One region of the Weizmannia acidilactici genome, then DNA from elsewhere that is predicted to be linked to it. Evidence: riboswitches for the same ligand, from Rfam matches in the RefSeq annotation. Region 1 holds a riboswitch; the other holds the start of a gene.
The links. Region 1 has a riboswitch for cobalamin ahead of GBH70_RS01465 (ribonucleoside-diphosphate reductase subunit alpha). Riboswitches for the same ligand answer to the same signal wherever they lie in the genome.

Region 1 (9,687 bases):
GCCCGATATTGTATAAAACCGGCCATTTCCTCCAAATCGATCCCCTCTACATCAGAAAGGACATACTGCGACCATTCCGTTTCCAGTTCGACCGACCGCTTGAATTGGGCATACACCCAATTTGCAAACCCCTCCGTATTCAATTCCGGATTTTCCGCCAATGCCGCGCGGATCAGTTCCGACACAAACCGGCCATGTTCCAGCTCGTCCCGATTGATGTAGCTGATCATCGTTGAGGTGCCGACCATTTTATTTTGGCGCGCCAAGTTATAAAAGAATGCAAAACCGGAGTAAAAGAACAACCCCTCCAACAAGGTCGAGTACACTAGCGTTTTCAGGATGTTTTCGACGGACGGCTCTTTTACAAACCGGTTATATTGCTCCATTAATGCCCGGTTCCGTTTCAGCAGCACGGGATTTGTCCTGCCGATCTCAAATGCATTGTTCTGTTTTTCCAATGAAACAACAGAAGATAAAATATAGGAATAGCTCTCATTATGGACCGCTTCTTGCTGGGCGATAACAGCCAGGATCGACTGCACGGACGGATCCGCGGCATAAAGCGACAGAAGCAGCATCGTCCTTGTCTGCGAGGAATCGAGCGTCGCCAGCAGGCTGATGATTTTCAGGAAAGTTTCCTGTTCCCACTTCGATAACTCCGGAAATTGTTTGATATCCGAGGACATATTGATTTCATCAGACTGCCAGTAATTTCCAAGCAGCCGTTTGTACATTTTATACCAGTGGGGATACGGGAGGTCATTCCAATTGAGTATCCCGCTTGATTTCCCGCCGAAAAGCGCGGTCGCTTTATTTGAATACATGGGCTCTAATGTCTTCACTTTTTCCTGCAAAAGCATCTTCCAGCACTCCTTCCAGCCATTTTTCAACTTTCTTCTCTTGGCTCCCTCTAGGGGATTGTTCAATTTTTAAAGGTTCCCAGCGGCTACCGTAAAATTTCGCGAGTTTAACGGCGGCAAGACAGAACAAGTCATCACCGCCGAACTGCGTGTCGCCTGTACCAAAAACAGCGACATTCTCCGGCTTATACCCGATTTCGAGGACAAAATCTTTCACTTCATCAGGTGTGCTCCCCATATCCCAAGTAAACGTCCCAATCAGGATGAGATCGTAATGTTCCGGGTTTACCGGAGGCGAAACACCGATCTGGTACATGTCCACCCGGATGCCGCGCGCTTTAAGCCCTGATTCGATGAGTTCCGCCGTTTCTTTTGTATTTCCGCTATATGACAAATAAGCGATTAAAACGTTCAGCTTTGACACCATTCGCACTCCTCTACATCATTTGAAGTGGATCGCACATAATAAGTCGTTTTCAGGCCTTCCTTCCAAGCCTGGAGGTGAAGATCAAGCAAAACCGCTGCCCGGATGTTATGCGGCACATAAAAATTGAACGAGATGCTTTGGTCGACATGCTTCTGCCGGGCTGCGTTCTGCCTGACGGACCAGCGCTGGTCGAGCACATAGGCGGATCGTCGATAAACCGCGTAAGTGCGGTAATTTAAATCCGGCGCGGTGACCGGCATTTTATAATCCTTTTTCTCCTCAAAGTAAAAAGGCTTGAAAACCGGATCAATGCTCGCGGTGGATCCTGCAATGATGGAGGTCGTCGCGTTCGGGGCAACCGCCATTAAATAACCATTGCGGATGCCGTATTGTTTCACATCTTTTTCAAGTGCCTTCCAACGTTCACTTGTATAGCCTTTTTCTGCAAAATAGGCACCTGTGCTCCATTTGCTGCCCGGAAAAACCGGATAGCAGCCTTTTTCTTTGCCCAGTTCCATGCTGCTTTTAATCGTAAGGTAGGCGATGTCTTCATACAGCTTGTCCGCGTACTGCACTGCTTCTTCCGATTCCCATTGGATATTTTCTAATGCCAATAAATGATGCCAGCCGAAAGTGCCAAGCCCGACCGCCCGGTACTTTTGATTGGTGATTTCAACCTGCCTGATTGGAAGGGTGTTGACATCAATGACATTATCAAGCATGCGCATCTGGATTGGGATGAGCCGTTCAAGCACCCCGTCCGGCACCGCTTTTCCCAAATTGATGGAACTTAAATTACAGACAACAAAATCACCCGACCGGTATTTTTTTACAATCATATTTTCTTTTTCCACATATTCTTCCAACCATACCGTCGGGGATTGGTTTTGGGCAATTTCCGTGCACAAATTGGAGCAGTAAATCATCCCCTGATGGCTGTTCGGATTTTTCCTGTTCACTTCATCACGGTAAAACATGAACGGCGCTCCCGTCTCCAGCTGCGATCTCATGATGCGTTTCATGATTTCAATCGCAGGGACTTTCTTTTTCGATTTGAGGTCCGCTTTAATGCACGCTTCATATTTTTCGCGCCACTTGCCGCTTCCTTTTGTTTCATCGTAAAAATCTTCAAGTGAGAACCCCATTGCTTCCCTGACTTCATGCGGGTCAAACAAGTACCAATCGCCCCTTTTTTCCACCTGTTCCATAAAATAATCCGGGATGCAAACACCGGTGTAGATGTCCCTTGCCCGCATCCGGTCATCACCGTTGTTTAATTTCAAATCCAAAAAATCTTCAATGTCAAGGTGCCAAACATCCAAATAGACTGTAACCGCCCCTTTCCGCGTCCCGAGCTGGTCAACGCTGACCGCCGTATTGTTTAACTGCTTGATCCACGGCACAACACCGCTTGACATGCCGCGGAAACCTTTGATGGCACTCCCCCGTGCGCGGATTTTCCCCATATATACGCCAATTCCGCCGCCGTTTTTTGAAAGTTGGGCAATATCCGTATTGCTGTCATAAATGGATTGCAGGCTGTCATCTACTGTATCAATAAAGCAACTCGACAGCTGGCTGTAAGTTTTCCCGGCATTGGCGAGTGTCGGAGTCGCAACGGTCATATACAAATGGCTGAGCGCCCAGTACGCTTCTTTCACATATTCCATCCGTTTTTCCGGCTTTTCATCCTGCATCAGGTACATGGCGATCACCATCCAGCGTTCCTGCGGGAGTTCATAAATGTTTTTTTCAAAATCCGCGGCAAGATACCGGGTGGCAAGTGTATAAATTCCGGGATACGTAAACAGATAATCCCTTTCCGGCCGGATCCATCCGCCAATTTCTTCGATTTCCTTCCTGCTGTATTTGGCGAGCAGATGTGGCGAATAAATGCCTTTTTTCGTCAGTTGTTCAATCAGTTCATAAAAGGGACCGTAACGCTGCTGCGGATCGTAATGCCGGTTTGCAGCCGCCTTCATGTAAAGCAGTTGCAGGTAAATCCTGGCCGCAAGGAACGACCAGTCCGCACCGGCTTCATCTACATTTTCGAGCGCGTATTTGATAAGCAAATCGGTTTTTTCTTCAAGCCGGGCATCCTGATACCAGGCATTTGCAACCTTTTCTTTATACTTTTCGGTTTGAAGATCAAGTCCGGCCGAAATTTCATCCATCCATTTCAAAACGCCCGCTGCTTGAGTTGAACATAAGTTTTCCATGTTTTTCCTCCTTTTTTGAACCATAAAAAAACCGTCCACCCCGGGGATGAACGGCGAAACCGACAGAAAAACTGCAATATGTATCCATGTTTTCCAATCGTTTCACCTTCCCACACCCCGGAGAATGGAAACTTCAAGCTATGGCAGGTCTCCTGGCTTGTGTATCATCCTACTAAAGCCCTTCCCATACCGCCGCCATGAAGCAGGGGGTACAGTGGATTTGCTCGTTCGTCCACACTTACAGTTGCGGGGGCAGCTCCAGCTTTCAACTGGATTCCCTTTTAAGGCATTGCAAAAAATGCCACCATCGCCTGATATACCATATTTAGTGTTTTAATAGCATTAATAATACTACATATTGTTAGGTTATCATAGCAAGGAAATTTTTTCAAGAAAAAAATAAATAGAGCCCGCTTTTCACCACAAAAGCAGGCTATAAGGGAGTCTTCTTGAATGGCATTAATAATTGATTTTTATATAAGTATGTTCCCATTCTTCAAATGGAAGCGTGCGGTCCGGGATGTCAACTCGGTTAAAGCGGATCGCGCGGGCACCGTGGTCTTTTGTAATTTCTTCATAAATAAAAGCATCATCAAATCCCGCATTTGCCGCATCCTTTTGATCGGCGGCAAAATAAACTTCTTTCGGCCTCGCCCAGTAGATTGCGCCCAAACACATCGGGCACGGCTCGCAGCTTGAATAAAGGATACAATCGGCAAGCTGGAAAGTTCCAAGATTTTGGCAAGCATCCCGTATCGCCTGAACTTCCGCGTGGGCAGTCGGATCATTGTTTTTCGTAACGCTGTTTTTTCCGATCCCTACAATTTCACCGTTTCCATTTACAACAATGGCGGCAAACGGCCCGCCCCCATTTTCGATATTTTCCCTTGCCATTTCAATCGTTACCTTTAAAAAATACGCATGATTCATTCGCATCCCCCCTTTTTGTTGATTATAACAATAGATCTTCCAATTTTTGAAAAGATCTGTTCACAATTCTGACAATAAAAATTCGGGTTGCCGAAAGCGGGGCAAAACAAAAAGGCGTGATAGATGCCCACGCCCTAAACAAACCGCCTTATTTTTTCTTTCCGCTTTTCCGCCACAGCAGCAGCAATGAAACAGCCAGTGCGCCGGTAAGGAGCGGCTCTTTTTTCAGTTTGTGATCTTTTGTATAAAAAACGTCTTTCACGATGAGATTGATATTTTGCGGGCGTTCGGCCAGACGCCGCATATAATAGCCGAACCAATCGTTCCCGAACGGCATATAAGTGGTGAAGTGGTATTTTTCCGCCAATTCGTACTGCATCTCCTGGCGGAAACCGTACAGCATCTGAAATTCAAATTTTTCATGGGAAATGTTGTTTTCCCTGATAAAATCCTCCAACGCACGTATGATGTTGTGGTCGTGGGTGGCAATTGATGTGTACGCATCGCCGAGCAGCCGTTTTTTTGCTAGTTTTAAATAATTCCTGTCGATTTCAGCCTTCGTTTGGAAAGCAACCGCTTCGCTTTCTTTATAAGCCCCCTTCACAATGCGGAGCCGGATATCCTTCAGCTCATCCATCACATCTTCGGCACAGCGCAAATACGCTTGAATCACCGTTCCGACATTGCCGTAATTTTGGAGCAGGATTTTTAACACATCAATCGTGGCCTGAAAATGGGCATAATCTTCCATGTCAACATTGATAAAAATGCCGTAGTGCTCTGCCCGCGCTAAAATTTCTAACATATTTTGAATGCAAAATTCACGGCTGATATCAAGCCCGAGCTGGGTCAATTTCACCGATACATGGCAATCCAGTTTCTCTTCGCGGATTTTGTCCAGCATATTCAATATCTGCCGTTTTGCGGATTCTGCTTCCGTTTTTTCGGACACAAATTCCCCGAGATTGTCGACGGTGCAGCTGATTCCGCGGGCATTCATCTCCTTGATCGTGCGCGTGACGCTGCCGATATCCGTGCCTGCCACAAATTTTTCGGCCCCGAAGCGGAACCCCCATTTTTGCGCGCTTTTATTTAAAAATTTGCTGTTTGAGAGGCAGATGAAAAAATCCCTCGTCCAGTTCACCACCAGCTTCCCTCCTTTCTATGGATCCGCCCCAAAGGATTAAAACATTTCCGATACAGATTTGGCTTCCATAAACAGCTTCAAATAATCCGGGCCGCCTGATTTTGAATCGGTTCCGGACATTTTGAACCCGCCGAACGGCTGATACCCGACAACGGCCGCCGTGCACCCGCGGTTAAAATACAAGTTCCCGACATGGAATTCGTAACGAGCGCGCTCCAAATGCTCCCTGTTTTTCGAAATGACAGCGCCTGTCAATCCGTATTCCGTGTTATTGGCAATGTCCAGAAGCTCGTCAAAATCCTTCCCTTTTGTAAAGGCAACAACCGGCCCGAAAATTTCTTCCTGCATGATACGCGCTTTCGGGTCCACATCTTTAAAGATCGTTGGATGAATAAAGAAGCCTTTTGAATCGTCAGCTTCCCCGCCGAGGACAAGCTTACCTTCTTTTTTGCCGATCTCTATATAACTTGTAATCTTGTCATACTGCTTTTGGTTAATCACCGCTCCCATGTAAACATTTTTTTCGGACGGGTCGCCGATCGTTAACTCCTGCGCAAGCGCAATGGTTTTTTCCAGCACTTCATCATATACATCTTCATGGACAGCAACCCGCGAGCAGGCGGAACATTTCTGCCCGGAAAACCCGAATGCCGAATGCACAATTGCATCGGCCGCAAGATCGAGATCAGCTTCCTTATCAACAATAATTGTATCTTTTCCGCCCATTTCGGCCACAACCTGTTTCAAGAACTGCTGGCCTTTCTGCACTTTCGCGGCCCGTTCATAAATACGCAAGCCCGTCGCCTTGGAACCGGTAAAGTTAATCCAGCGCGTCTCTTTATGGTCGACGAGATAATCGCCAATTTCCGCCGGATCCCCTGGCACAAACTGGAGAACGCCTTTCGGGAGCCCTGCTTCTTCAAGAATTTCGACGAGTTTATAGGCAATGACCGGCGTGTTTTCAGACGGCTTTAACAGCACCGGATTCCCTGCCACAATCGGTGCGACTGTGGTGCCGCAAACAATCGCAAAAGCGAAGTTCCACGGCGGGATCGTCACGCCCGGCCCGATCGGCTGGTAAAAATATGTATTATGTTCATTTTCCCGCTGCTCCATTTTCTGCCCTTTCGCAAGCTTGAGCATCTCGCGGCCGTAGTATTCCAGGAAGTCGATCCCTTCCGCCGTATCGCCGTCCGCCTGGCTCCAAGGCTTGCCGGCATCAAAGACAAGCCATGCCGACAGCTCGTGCTTGCGGCGGCGCGCAATCGCGGCAGCTTTAAACAGCACATTCGCCCGCGCTTCCGGGGACATTTTCCGCCATGTTTGAAACGCTTCATTTGCTCCTTCAAAAGCCATTTCGATATGTTTTTTAGCCGCTTTCGATACTTTTCCGACAACCTGCTCTTTATTTGCGGGATTGACAGATATAAGTTGTTCGTCTGTATAAATCCGCTCGCCATTGATCACGAGCGGGTACTCCCTTCCGAGTTCAGCACGCACTTTTCCGAGTGCCGCTTCAAAAGCCGCGGCATTTTCCGGCTGGTTAAAATCTGTTAACGGTTCGTGTTTAAAAAGTAAAACCAAAGGAAAAACCTCCTTCTCTTCAAGCATTCTGCACATATACCTTGCAAAAATCATGCCAACGAAAATAAGACCTGCCATCCCAATCATCCGTACTGAAAATAAACCGCTTTCCATGTACAATATATTTACACAATTGTAAATTAAATGTACAATAACTTTACAATACAGGTCTGGAGGGGGATGGGATTGGGAAATGAGCGGTTTTATTTGCAGGCGGTGCTGTCGACGGAAAATGATGCCATTACGATCGTAGACGAAAACCAGGAAGTGATTTACTGGAATGATGCCGCTGTCCGGACATACAACATTCCAATAGAAGAAATTTTAAACAGAAAGATCACGGATTTTTTCCGGGATGACGATTTAATCGTGCTGAAAGTGCTGCGCACAAAAGAACATGTGTCCAATCAGTACCACCGCCCGCGCCATGATAAACATGTCGTTGTCAACGCCAAACCGATTTTTAACGATCAAGGCAGACTGATCGGGGCCATTTCGGTTGAGCGGGATATTACTCAAATTGTAAAGCTGAATGACAACCTTGTATCCACATCCATTGAACTGAACGAACTGCGGCAAAAAATGTATACAAACTTTGAAGAAACACCGTTTGCCAAATTAAAAGGCAAAAGCCGCGCGCTGCAGGAAACGATCCGGATCGCGGCGAAAGCGGCTAAAACAGATGCCGTCACGTTAATTCTCGGGGAAAGCGGGACGGGAAAAGAAATTTGCGCCCGCGCGATCCACGAAGCCAGTGCAAGGAAAAACGGCCCGTTTATTCCGGTGAATTGCGGGTCGATACCTGCCGCACTCTTTGAAAGCGAATTATTCGGTTATGAACCCGGCACATTTACCGGTGCAGAAAAAAAGGGGAAGCCCGGAAAAATCGAAGAAGCGGACGGCGGAACCCTATTTTTGGACGAAATCGGCGAGCTGCCGCTGGATATGCAGGTCAAGCTGCTCCGGGTTTTGCAGGAAAATGTCATTTACCGTATCGGGGATGCAGCGGGAAGGAAAATTAATGTCCGGTTCATTGCGGCCACCAATCAAAACCTCGAAAAAATGATGGAAGAAAAGAAATTCAGGTCAGACCTTTATTATCGTCTAAATGTCATTCAAATTATCATGCCGCCTCTAAGAACGCGGACCGAGGATATTCCGGTTCTTTCGCAATACTTTTTGAAACAATTTGCCATCCAATATAAAATGCCTGAACCGGAGCTTACCTCCGATGCCCTATCTTTCCTGCTACAATACCGGTGGCCCGGCAATGTCCGCGAACTCCGGAATTTAATGGAGAGAATTGTGATACTGGCGGAAAAACCGGTGATTGAAGGGGAATCCCTCCTTCAGTTTTTCCAAAATGCTCATGCGGCCGTGCCTGAATTTGCCGCGCTTCCAGCAGGCCATTCCTTGCCGATGGAGAAGGAAACGATTGAAAAACAGCTGATTGAAAAAGCTTTGCGGGAAGCGGGCGGCAACAAATCGGCCGCCGCCAGAAAGCTGGGCATTTCAAGGGTGACGCTGTACCAAAAGCTGAAAAAATACGGGATCAGCAGTTGATTCCCATCGAAAGCGGGATGGTGTTATGGTAAAATAGCCGTATGAAACGAATGAAGGAGATCAACTATGGAAGCCAAAACCAATGTCCTCAACTTTGTCAGCGTCGCGCTCATCGTGCTGGAGGCGATTTTTAAATTGAAGTGGATCATTTACTTGTATTTTGCTTTTATCGCCGTGTTCCTTGTGCTTGAGCTGCGCGCCAAGCCTCCAAAAGATACACTTGTCCGTGTTCTTTTAAATATACTCGTGTTGACGATCATTATGGTGGTCGTTGGTTTTACGGAAATATAGGCTGAAAAAAGAAGAAGCCCGGATACAGGCTTCTTCTTTTTTTCTTAATGCTTAATTAAGAAGTACTTCTTCTTCCCTTTCCTGATGACGGTAAATTCCCCTCCGACTTTGTCTGATTCTTTTATTGTGTAATTCAGGTCGGTTACACGGGCGCCGTTTACGTAAATTGCGCCGTTTTGAATATCTTCGCGCGCCTGCCGTTTTGAAGGCGAAATTTTTGCAGCAACAAGCAGTTCGACCAATTGCTTTTGCTCCTCATTTTCAATTTGAAAAGAAGGTACATCTTTAAACCCTTGTTTCATTTCTTCGGCCGAAAGTTTTTTCACATCGCCGCTAAAAAGCGCCTCCGTAATGTTCAGCGCCTGCTGCAAAGCTTTCTCGCCGTGGATGAGCCTTGTCATTTCCGCCGCCAGCGCTTTTTGTGCTTTCCGGAGATGCGGTTCGGTTTCAACCGATTTTTCCAGCTCTTCAATTTCTTCTTTTGATAAGAACGTAAAGTATTTCAAGTATTTCACAACATCCTGGTCAGCAGTGTTCACCCAGAACTGGTAAAACTCATACGGCGATGTTTTTTCGGCATCGAGCCAGACCGCACCGCTTTCTGTTTTCCCGAATTTCGTACCGTCCGCCTTTGTGACGAGCGGAATCGTAAGGCCGAAAGCTTTT
Region 2 (9,687 bases), on a different contig from region 1:
CGAACATTTCCCCTGAATGGTGGTACTGCGTGGAGAAATCAACGTTTTTGGCGCGTTCTTTCGTGGCGGACATCCCGGAAAGCACCATATCCACCCGCTTCGATTGCAGGGCGCCAATTAAACCGTCAAATTTCATATCTTTAATTTCCAATTTATATCCTAATTCTTTTGCAATATAGTTAGCCAGATCAATATCAAAACCGACAATTTTCCCGGAAGTATCCCTTGTTTCAAACGGGGCAAAGTCGGCTGATGTGCCCATGACCAATACCTTTTCTTTTTTGTTGGCGGTGTTTCCGCTGCTTGATTGGCCGCAAGCTGTCGTAATCACCATTGCAAATACAAGTGCGATGCCTAAAACGATCTTTTTCACAATTTTTCCCCCTATGAAAGTATCAAACTTGCGAAGCATTTTTATTCAACAAAATGAATTTTAACACGATGTGGAATATTTGAGAAGATATTTATTCAAAAAAAATATTTTAAAATATTGTCAGTTTGGTCAGCTTTTCACTGGCATTTTGTTTTTGACCTTTTCTTCAAATTCACGCTTCATGTTTTCAAAGATTTCTTTGTCGGTAATCAGGTCATAACCGGTCATCGCCAAGGCCAATGCCCCGCTCGATAAAACCTGGTGGGAATTGTCCGTAATCGTCGTATCGGCAAATTCCTTCGTATGGGCGACAAGGCCCGGGGAATCCAGGCCGATATACGGGTGAATGGCCGGCACGACATGGCTGACATTGCCCATATCGATCGAACCGTAAGATGACCTTGGTTTCTTTACTTCTTTTACCTTTGTTGTTAAAAGGTTTTTCGTGAACAAATTGGACAACGTTTCGTTTGTCACCATATTGTCGTAGCTTAATTCGTAGTTTGAAATATGCACTTTGGCGCCCGTCATCATAGCCGCACCTTTTGCAATATTTTTCACCTTTTCGACCACTTCGTTTAAATATACACGGTCTTTGGCGCGCACATAAAATTGGGCTACCGCTTTATCCGGCACGATATTTGCGGCAATCCCGCCTTCTTTAATAATGCCATGGATGCGGACATCGGAAGTGACATGCTGGCGGAGCGCATTTACGCCGTTAAACAATTGGATCGCCGCATCAAGCGCGTTGATGCCGTCTTCCGGATTAGAAGCCGCGTGCGCCGATTTGCCGCGGAAATCAAACTGGATTGCATCCATGGCAAGCGATTCTCCGCTTTCATAGGACTCATCGGCCGGATGTAAGATCATGGCAGCGTCAATATCATTGAAAATACCCTGTTCCGCCATCGGGACTTTAGCACCGTTCGTTTCTTCGGCCGGCGTACCAAGGACAACCACGCGTCCGCCGATCTCATCGATCACTTTGCTTAAAAGTACGCCGGCGCCCGCGCTCATCGTACCGATCATATTGTGGCCGCAGCCGTGACCGACACCGGGAAGCGCATCGTATTCCGACAGAAACGCAATTGCCGGCCCCTCTTTTTGGCTGTCATATACCGCTTTGAATGCGGTCGGCCTGTCCACGATCCCTTTTTCTACCGTAAAACCATGGACTTCAAGGAAGTCTGTGAGCAGTTTCATTGAATTGTATTCCTGGTCGCCGAGTTCCGGATGGTGGTATAAGGTATCGCTCATTTCCCAAAGCTTCGACTCTATTTGTTTCAGATGCTGCCTGAGTTGTTCTTTCATTTGGAATATCCCCCTGCTGTTCTATGCCGTGTTGTGCACATCGCAAAATTAATATTTATGAATAATATGTTATAAATATACAATAAATCATAAGGTTCGGCAAGTGTTTTTTCAAAAAATATCACGCAAAAATAAAAAGGCCCTACCCCCTGTATGGGATAAAGCCTTTTACAACTTTACACCATTAGTTTGCAAATATCATTCGTGAATGCGACCGGATCTTCAATATCGAGTCCTTCAATCAGCCGCGCCTGGTTGTACAGCAGGTTTGTATAAAGCGTGCATTTGTCTTTATCGTTTTCAAATACTTCTTTTAAGGCGCGGAACACATCGTGGTGAACGTTGATTTCGAGCACTTTGTCGGCTTTAATGTTTTGCCCGTTCGGCATCGCGTTCAGCACTTTTTCCATTTCAATCGACACTTCGCCGTCCGTTGTGAAGCAGACCGGGTGCGATTTTAACCGGTGCGATGCGCGCACATCTTTCACCTTGCCGTTCAAAGCCTTTTTCATGAAATCAAAGAGATCTTTGTTTTCTTTTTCTTCCGCTTCCGTTTCTTTTTTGTCTTCCTCTTCAAAACCGAGGTCGCCGCTTGATACCGACCTGAATTCTTTTTCTTTGTAATTCATGAGCATTTTAATCGCAAACTCATCGATATCTTCCGTGAAATAGAGGATTTCATACCCTTTGTCGGCGACAAGTTCAGTCTGCGGCAGTTTTTCAATCCGGTTAATCGATTCGCCGGTTGCATAATAAATGTATTTCTGGCCGTCCGGCATGCGGCTGACGTATTCATCGAGCGTCACAAGTTTCTTTTCTTTTGACGAATAGAACATCAACAGATCCTGCAAATCTTCCTTATGGGCGCCAAATTCATTGTACACGCCGAACTTCAGCTGGCGGCCGAAAGATTTATAAAACGCTTCGTACTGTTCCCGGTTTTCTTTCAGGAGATTGGCCAGCTCGCGTTTGATCTTGTTTTTAATATTTTTCGCGATCAGTTTCAGCTGGCGGTCATGCTGCAGCATTTCCCGCGAAATATTCAGGGAAAGGTCTTCCGAATCGACCATCCCTTTGACAAAGCTGAAATAATCCGGCAGCAAATCCGGGCATTTTTCCATAATCAAAACGCCGTTCGAATACAGTTCAAGGCCTTTTTCGTATTCCGGCGTATAGTAATCAAACGGAATTTTTTCCGGGATGTAAAGAATCGCGTTGTAACGCACAGCCCCGTCAACTTTAATATGGATATGTTTCACCGGTTTATCAAAGCCGTAATGCTTTTCCATGTAAAAATTCTCGTAATCTTCGTCTGTCAGCTCGTTTTTGTTTTTGCGCCAAATCGGCACCATGCTGTTGAGGGTCTGTTCTTCTTTCACTTCCTCATACTCGTTGTCGCTGCCTTCTTTCAGGCGCCTTTCTGTCACATCCATTTTGATCGGGTAGCGGATGAAATCAGAATATTTTTTTACAAGTGCCTTCAGCCGGTACTCTTCCAAAAACTGATCGTAATCTTCGTCTTCCGTATTCTCTTTCAGTTTCAAAATAATATCGGTGCCGTAGCCGTCTTTTTCGCACGGCTCGATCGTATAGCCTTCCGCGCCTTTCGACTGCCATTTATAGGCCTGGCTGCTTCCCACTGCTTTCGAAATGACCGTAATTTCATCGGCAACCATGAATGCGGAGTAGAAGCCGACGCCGAATTGGCCGATCAAATCATACCCGTCTTTGCTTTCATTTTCATTTTTAAACGCGAGCGAACCGCTTTGTGCAATCGTGCCAAGATTATTTTCGAGTTCTTCTTCTGTCATGCCGATCCCGGTATCGGAAACCGTCAAAGTCCGGTTTTCTTTGTCCGGGGTAATTTTAATATAATAGTTGTCTTTATCAAACGTTAAATTTTCATCGGTCAGGGCTTTGTAATAAATTTTATCGATCGCGTCGCTGGCGTTTGAAATCAATTCCCGCAGGAAAATTTCTTTTTGTGTGTAAATCGAGTGGATCATCATGTCCAAAAGCCTTTTCGATTCCGCTTTAAATTCTTTTACCGCCACATCGATCTCCCCTTTATATGTAAAAAATCGTTTCCGGTTCTGATTTTAGCACTCAAAACACCAGAGTGCTAACATACTATTATTTAGCACAGTGCCGGCCGTTTGTCAATGAAACGGCAGCCGAAAATGTTCTTTCCAACAGTAAAATGATGGCTTATAATTAGTAATTGACATTTAAATACGGGCTTGGGCGATGGAAATAGGTGAAAATCCTATACGGTCCCGCCACTGTGATGGAAAAACTTTTCCTAAGTCAGGTCTTTCTCCCAAGCTGTCGGTTTATTTGGAGCCTACGAGGTATAGGCGAAAAATTTTTTCTGCCCTTGTATACCTCTGCGTACAAGGGTTTTTTTATGGAAAGGAGAGAGTGATATGGTTGGAAAAAGGTTGAGGGGACTCATCTGGGGGATAGCCTTCGTTTTGGCCTTCGCGGTTCCGTCACATAGTTTTGCGGCTGTTTCGGTAAGCAAAGACATTGCGGATACAGCTTCATACTTTAAATCATCAGCATTAAATTCCGATTTTGTGGTGGCTGCATTGGCGAAGGAAAATCTGCTGACAGCCAATGAAATCAAACAGTACCGCAGCGTTATAAAAGAAAGGGTTAATTCCAAAACATTAACCGGAACGGAACTCGACAAAACGATCATTGCTTTAAAAGCGATCGGCGAGGATCCGGCAAATTTTGAAGGCAAAAATCTCGTGAGAAGCGTGTTTGAAACAAAGGAAGAAAGCACTACGACCGGCTACGCCTACGATTTAATCGCCTTGAATACGGATAATTATTCGATTCCGGGCGATGCACCGAATACGCCGGCAAAAATCGCAGCCAAACTTGTGGATTTAGAGCTTCCAGACGGCGGTTGGAGCTGGGGCCCGTCCGCAACGGCCTCGGATGTGGATTCAACCGGGATGGTGCTGACCGCGCTCGGGACGTATCAGGATAGGCATGATGAGGATGTAAAAAATGCCATACAGGACGGCATTAAATACTTAAAAGCGGCGGAAAAGGACAATGCCGGCTTTGACAACTGGGGTATTAATTCATGCAGCACCGCCCAGGCCATTATAGGACTGACTTCCGTTGATGTTGACCCTACAACAGGGGATTTTGTAAAAAGCGGCACAAATCCGGTATCGATGCTCAGCACTTTTAAGGATACAAAAAACGGGGGCTACAAATGGATGGCAACGAGCGATGCTTCCGACAGTTTTTCCACAGAACAGGTGCTTCAGGCACTCGTCGCCTATGACCTTTTCCAAAAAGGAGATACGCTGTACGATTTTACGCAAAAAAGCAGTACGGGCAGCACAGCCGCAACGGAAAACGGAAACAGCAATCCGGATTCGGGCAATACGGCTTCAAAATCAGCCGGATCAGGAAACAGCAGTACGGATACCGCAAGCCAATCAAGTTCCAATACAGCATCCGGCAATTCTGCGGCTGCCACGAATGTGATTGAAAAGAATACAAAAGAAGTGATCACCAAAACCAATACCATCACGAAAAACAACACCATTACCAAAAAGGCGGTGGACACAAAACAAACGCCGGCAAAAACGAAAAAAACTTCGAATGCCGATAAAAAAGCAGCCACTGCAAAGGCTTCAGCTGCACCGGCAGAAAAAGAGCAGCAGCCCCAAAAAGTGGTGACCACAAAAACAACGGGCGTCTCTCCTGTGCACGGTTGGGTCGGCTCCATTTCGACCGGTGTAGGCGTCATCCTGCTTGTCATTCGGAAAAGGCTGTTGGGGGTGTGACCGGGAATGAAATTAAAAAGTATCATCATTGACAGTGTTGCGGTGCTTTTGATCGCGTTCGGCGCCTGGTTTTTTATCGATGGTTTCCATACTGAAACAAAAACGGTCAAAACGTATTCTGCGGCCACACAAACTGCAAGCATCCCAGCCAAATCGGAGGATGCAGCGCAAACAAGCACCGCTGCCGGCAGCAGTGGCAGTAAAACCAAATCAGACAGCAACCCAAGTGCTGCAAACAGCAAATCCGGCAGCTCCAATGATACACTCAGCAAATCTTCTACTAAGAGCAAAACCGGGGAAACGCCGGCTTCAAAAACGGCTACAACGGTCAGCACAACCCAAAGTACGTCATCCGGCGCTTTTTCATCAGATTCTGGAAGCAGCATCGCAGGCAGCAGCCCCAATGCATCTTCCGAAAAAAAAGCCGAAACGGTTTCTTTAACGGTTAAAGGCTACAAAGGAACCATTTTTAGCGGCAAATATGCATACCACAGCGGCGATACCGCCTTTACGCTGTTAAAAACCGCTGCTTCTGCGGAAGGTATCAGCCTCGATTACTCCGGATCTGGTGCAACCGCCTATGTGAAAGGCATTGACGGGCAGAATGAAGGGGATAAAGGCGGCATGAGCGGCTGGAAATATAAAGTGAACGGCAAGGAGCTGAATTATTCAGCGGGGACGTATAAACTGAAAGCCGGCGACCAGGTCGTATGGTACTATTCTGAATAGGAGATGTTTCAAATGGAAAAACAGCCGGTTGAAAACAGAAAATCGGCCAAAACGGCTTCACAGGTAACGAGAAAGATTGCCCTCCTCGCTGTGCTGGCCGCACTGAGCATCGCCGGAAGAATTTTTATGGCTTCGATTCCGAATGTCCAGCCGTGCACCGTCATCATTATTTGCAGTTCATTCGTATTCGGGATCCGTTTCGGGCTGGCCCTTGCATTTTTAACCGTCTTCGGTTCCGACATGTTTCTCGGCATGGGTTTTTTTGCCATCATGCAGTTTATTGCCTGGGGAAGTGTCGCCGTGCTTTCCGGCCTGCTCGGCAAGAAACAGTTTTACAAAAAAGTCCCGCATATTGTGTTGTGTTTGTATGCTGGATTTACCGGCATTCTGTTCGGCTTTATGGTTTCATTGAATTATTTATTTATCGGCGGGCCGTATGCGTTTTGGACTTACTACCTTGCCGGCCTGCTTTTTGATGGCTACCATGCTGCAGGGAACTTTGTGATTTACTTGATTTTGGGCCCAATCCTGATCAAATTAATTGCAAAAGAAAAAGAACGGATATACGGCGTTTAGGAACAAGGCTGCCCCTTTGTTGCGGGCAGCCTTGTTTGACTGTTCCCGCTAATGATTGCCGCAAAAAACCGCCATAAGGACAGCAAGATGTTGCTGAGTTCAGAAGTGCATACCACCAGCCCCCAATTAAAAAAGAAAAAACTGACCGGAGCGAACGCAACCGCCTTCATGAATCAGAAAGCGCCGGAAATTGACGCACTCAAACAAAGCGGACAATCATTTTAAAACTGGCCCACTGATATAAAGAATGGAAAAGAACCGGAAAGACACCATCATGATGGATTTCTCCGGTTCTTGATCATCTATCTATAGGCGAAAAAGCAAAACGATTACTCTTCATGCTTTTTGGAACAGGTTTTTTCACCCTTTCCATCCGCCTATTTGCTCATGCCCCGGCGATTTCCTCCGCGTTCCGGTTGATGGTGTCAATGATGCCGATAATTTTCCTGGCATCATCCATATTGTCTTTAAAAATCTCGACAATGCTGCCGACGGTTTTGAACGGTTCCTGCTGCAACACTTTTTTATCAAGCGTACCGTTTTTCACAACATAATCAACGATCAGTTTGACAAAACGGACCTGGTTCAGATTCAGCCGCTCTTCAGAAAGGAATTCCGAAAATGCCGCATTGGCTGCTTTCGGGTCAAGCCCGACGATTTGGCGGACCAGTTTTGTAATTGGCGTATTGCCGAAATCTTTCTCGTAATCTTCTTTCGTGCCGAGTTCTTTCCACAAGATGTTTTCGAGCGCCACCACATCAGCGGCGGTCAGCGGTTTATTATTGTTTAGTTTGTAAATCGCAATCTGGTCTTTATGCGCCTGCAAATAATGGTGCACCTTTTTCTTGTAGCTTTGCAAATCGTTCACTTCGTACATTGGGCCGTTTTCTTTCACTTCCAGCACTTCATCCTGGAAATTCGTATAATAGATTTTCTGCGTTTCTTTTTCGATAAATTTGATCAAATCGCGCAGTGCTTCACGGACGGCATCGAGTTCAAACAGATCGGCGCTTTCCCAAAACTCCTCAGTCCGTACTTTGTCAATCACAGGCTTTTGTTCAAGCACTTGCGGAATCGTGCCGAGCTTCGACAATGCTTCCGCCGTTTTCACAACGCTGCGGATTGGTTTTGTGGCATTTTTCATTTGCAGCTTCGCGAGCTCAATCGTATACATGACCAGGTCGAACCTTTTCGCAAACTCATCTTCCACAATCGGTATGACAATCGGCGAAATGTGTTCCTTGATTTCATTTGTATCAAGCACGGACAGTGATTGCCAGTTGCTGCGGTTCCGGAATTTTTCCACCTGTTGCAAATGCTGGCGGACACGGAAATTTTCCTGGTCAAGCACGAGGATGCTTTTCACCGCTTCTTCCACCAAATCGTTGCGATGGCGAATATATGCTTCTTTTTGGTAATCGCTCCCCTGCAATTCACGGATGATGTCAACTTTTGCATTGAACAGTTTTTCGGTAAGGCTTTTGCCGACCTCCCCTTCCATGCCTTTCGGGTTTTCCCGGAAAAATTCGAAGTTCCCGCAGTAGTCAAAAATGAGGAAATGCGTTTTATCCTGGCCGATCCCGAACAGGTCCGGGCAAAGTCTTGTCCCGCGGCCAATCATCTGCCAAAATTTCGATTTCGAGCGCACTTTTTTGAAAAAGACAAGATTGACCGCCTCCGGAATATCGACACCGGTATCGAGCATATCAACAGACACGGCGATTTGCGGAAGCTTACGCCGGTCGGAAAAATCATCGATCAAACTTTGGACGTATTTCACGCTGTAATCAATGACTTTGGCAAAATGGCCGCCATACTCAGGAAAAAGATGATCAAACCGATCGACAATCACTTCGGCGTGGTGGTGGTTTTTTGCAAAAATAATCGTCTTCCCGAGCTTATCCCCGCCTTCCACCTTAAGACCTTTTTCCATGAGATTTTTTAATACAGTATCAATCGTATTTTGATTAAACAACCATTCATTTAACGCCGCACTGTCAATGTCTTTTACATTTTCTTCATCTTCAAATGTTTCCTCAAACGCTTCTTTTTCCTCATCCGATAAATCATCGTAACGGATGCCTTCTTCAAGGAATTTCAGTTTCGTTTCAATTGTGCGGTAATCAACCAGGTACCCGTCTTTTACCGCCTGGTCGAGTTCATAGGCAAAAGTCGGCACACCGTTCTCAAGGCCGAATACTTCATATGTATTTTTGTCGATCTCGTCTTTCGGCGTCGCTGTCAGCCCGAGCAGGATTCCATCAAAATAGTCAAAAATGCTGCGGTACTTTTTGTAAATGCTCCGGTGCGATTCATCAATGATGATGAGATCGAAATGGCCGACCGTAAACAGCTTTTTACCGTCTTTCCTTCTTGCCTCGTCGATCGCATTCATCATCGTCGGGTATGTAGAAAAGACCATCCGTGCTTCTTCCGGGTTATCTTTGTTATCGAGCAGGTTGCACAACGTCAGGCTCGGCAGCAAAGTATTAAAATTTTTATATGCCTGGTTGAGCAGCGTTTTCCGGTCCGCCAAAAACAGCACATTTTTCACCCAGTTATGCCGCGTAAGGACATCGACAACGGAAATCGCAGTTCTTGTCTTCCCGCTTCCTGTCGCCATAACAAGCAGGGCTTTGCGCTGGTTGCGGGAAAGCGCATTGCAAACAGCGAGAATCGCTTCTTTTTGATAATAGCGGTTTGTGATGTTGTCGTTCACCCGTATATTGTTAAGCTGTCGTTTCATCTCGCGGCGATTCAAAAGCAGGCTCAATTCCTCTTTATTGTAAAAGCCCGACACTTTCCGCGGCGGATAAGGCTCGTGCCAAATATACGTTTCAAATCCGTTCGTGTAAAAGATGACGGGGCGCGTGCCTGTCA

Region 2: it holds a riboswitch for cobalamin, as region 1 does, so the genes downstream of both, GBH70_RS08560 (prenyltransferase/squalene oxidase repeat-containing protein) here and GBH70_RS01465 (ribonucleoside-diphosphate reductase subunit alpha) in region 1, are expected to answer to the same signal.

Annotation. Positions count from the first base shown of each region.
Region 1 is NZ_BKZR01000003.1:10,235-19,921, forward strand. It holds gene GBH70_RS01455 (ribonucleotide-diphosphate reductase subunit beta) at 1-860, opposite strand, end outside; gene GBH70_RS01460 (flavodoxin) at 811-1,287, opposite strand; gene GBH70_RS01465 (ribonucleoside-diphosphate reductase subunit alpha) at 1,272-3,506, opposite strand; cobalamin riboswitch at 3,632-3,830, opposite strand; gene GBH70_RS01470 (nucleoside deaminase) at 3,966-4,436, opposite strand; gene GBH70_RS01475 (proline dehydrogenase family protein) at 4,585-5,583, opposite strand; gene pruA (L-glutamate gamma-semialdehyde dehydrogenase) at 5,620-7,167, opposite strand; gene GBH70_RS01485 (sigma-54 interaction domain-containing protein) at 7,354-8,730, shown strand; gene GBH70_RS01490 (hypothetical protein) at 8,797-9,021, shown strand; gene tyrS (tyrosine--tRNA ligase) at 9,066-9,687, opposite strand, start outside.
Region 2 is NZ_BKZR01000018.1:38,422-48,108, forward strand. It holds gene GBH70_RS08545 (transporter substrate-binding domain-containing protein) at 1-412, opposite strand, end outside; gene GBH70_RS08550 (M20 family metallopeptidase) at 503-1,687, opposite strand; gene htpG (molecular chaperone HtpG) at 1,864-3,741, opposite strand; adenosylcobalamin (AdoCbl) riboswitch at 3,910-4,057, shown strand; gene GBH70_RS08560 (prenyltransferase/squalene oxidase repeat-containing protein) at 4,114-5,502, shown strand; gene GBH70_RS08565 (DUF4430 domain-containing protein) at 5,509-6,231, shown strand; gene GBH70_RS08570 (ECF transporter S component) at 6,244-6,807, shown strand; gene GBH70_RS16745 (hypothetical protein) at 6,859-7,032, shown strand; gene GBH70_RS08575 (DEAD/DEAH box helicase family protein) at 7,193-9,687, opposite strand, start outside.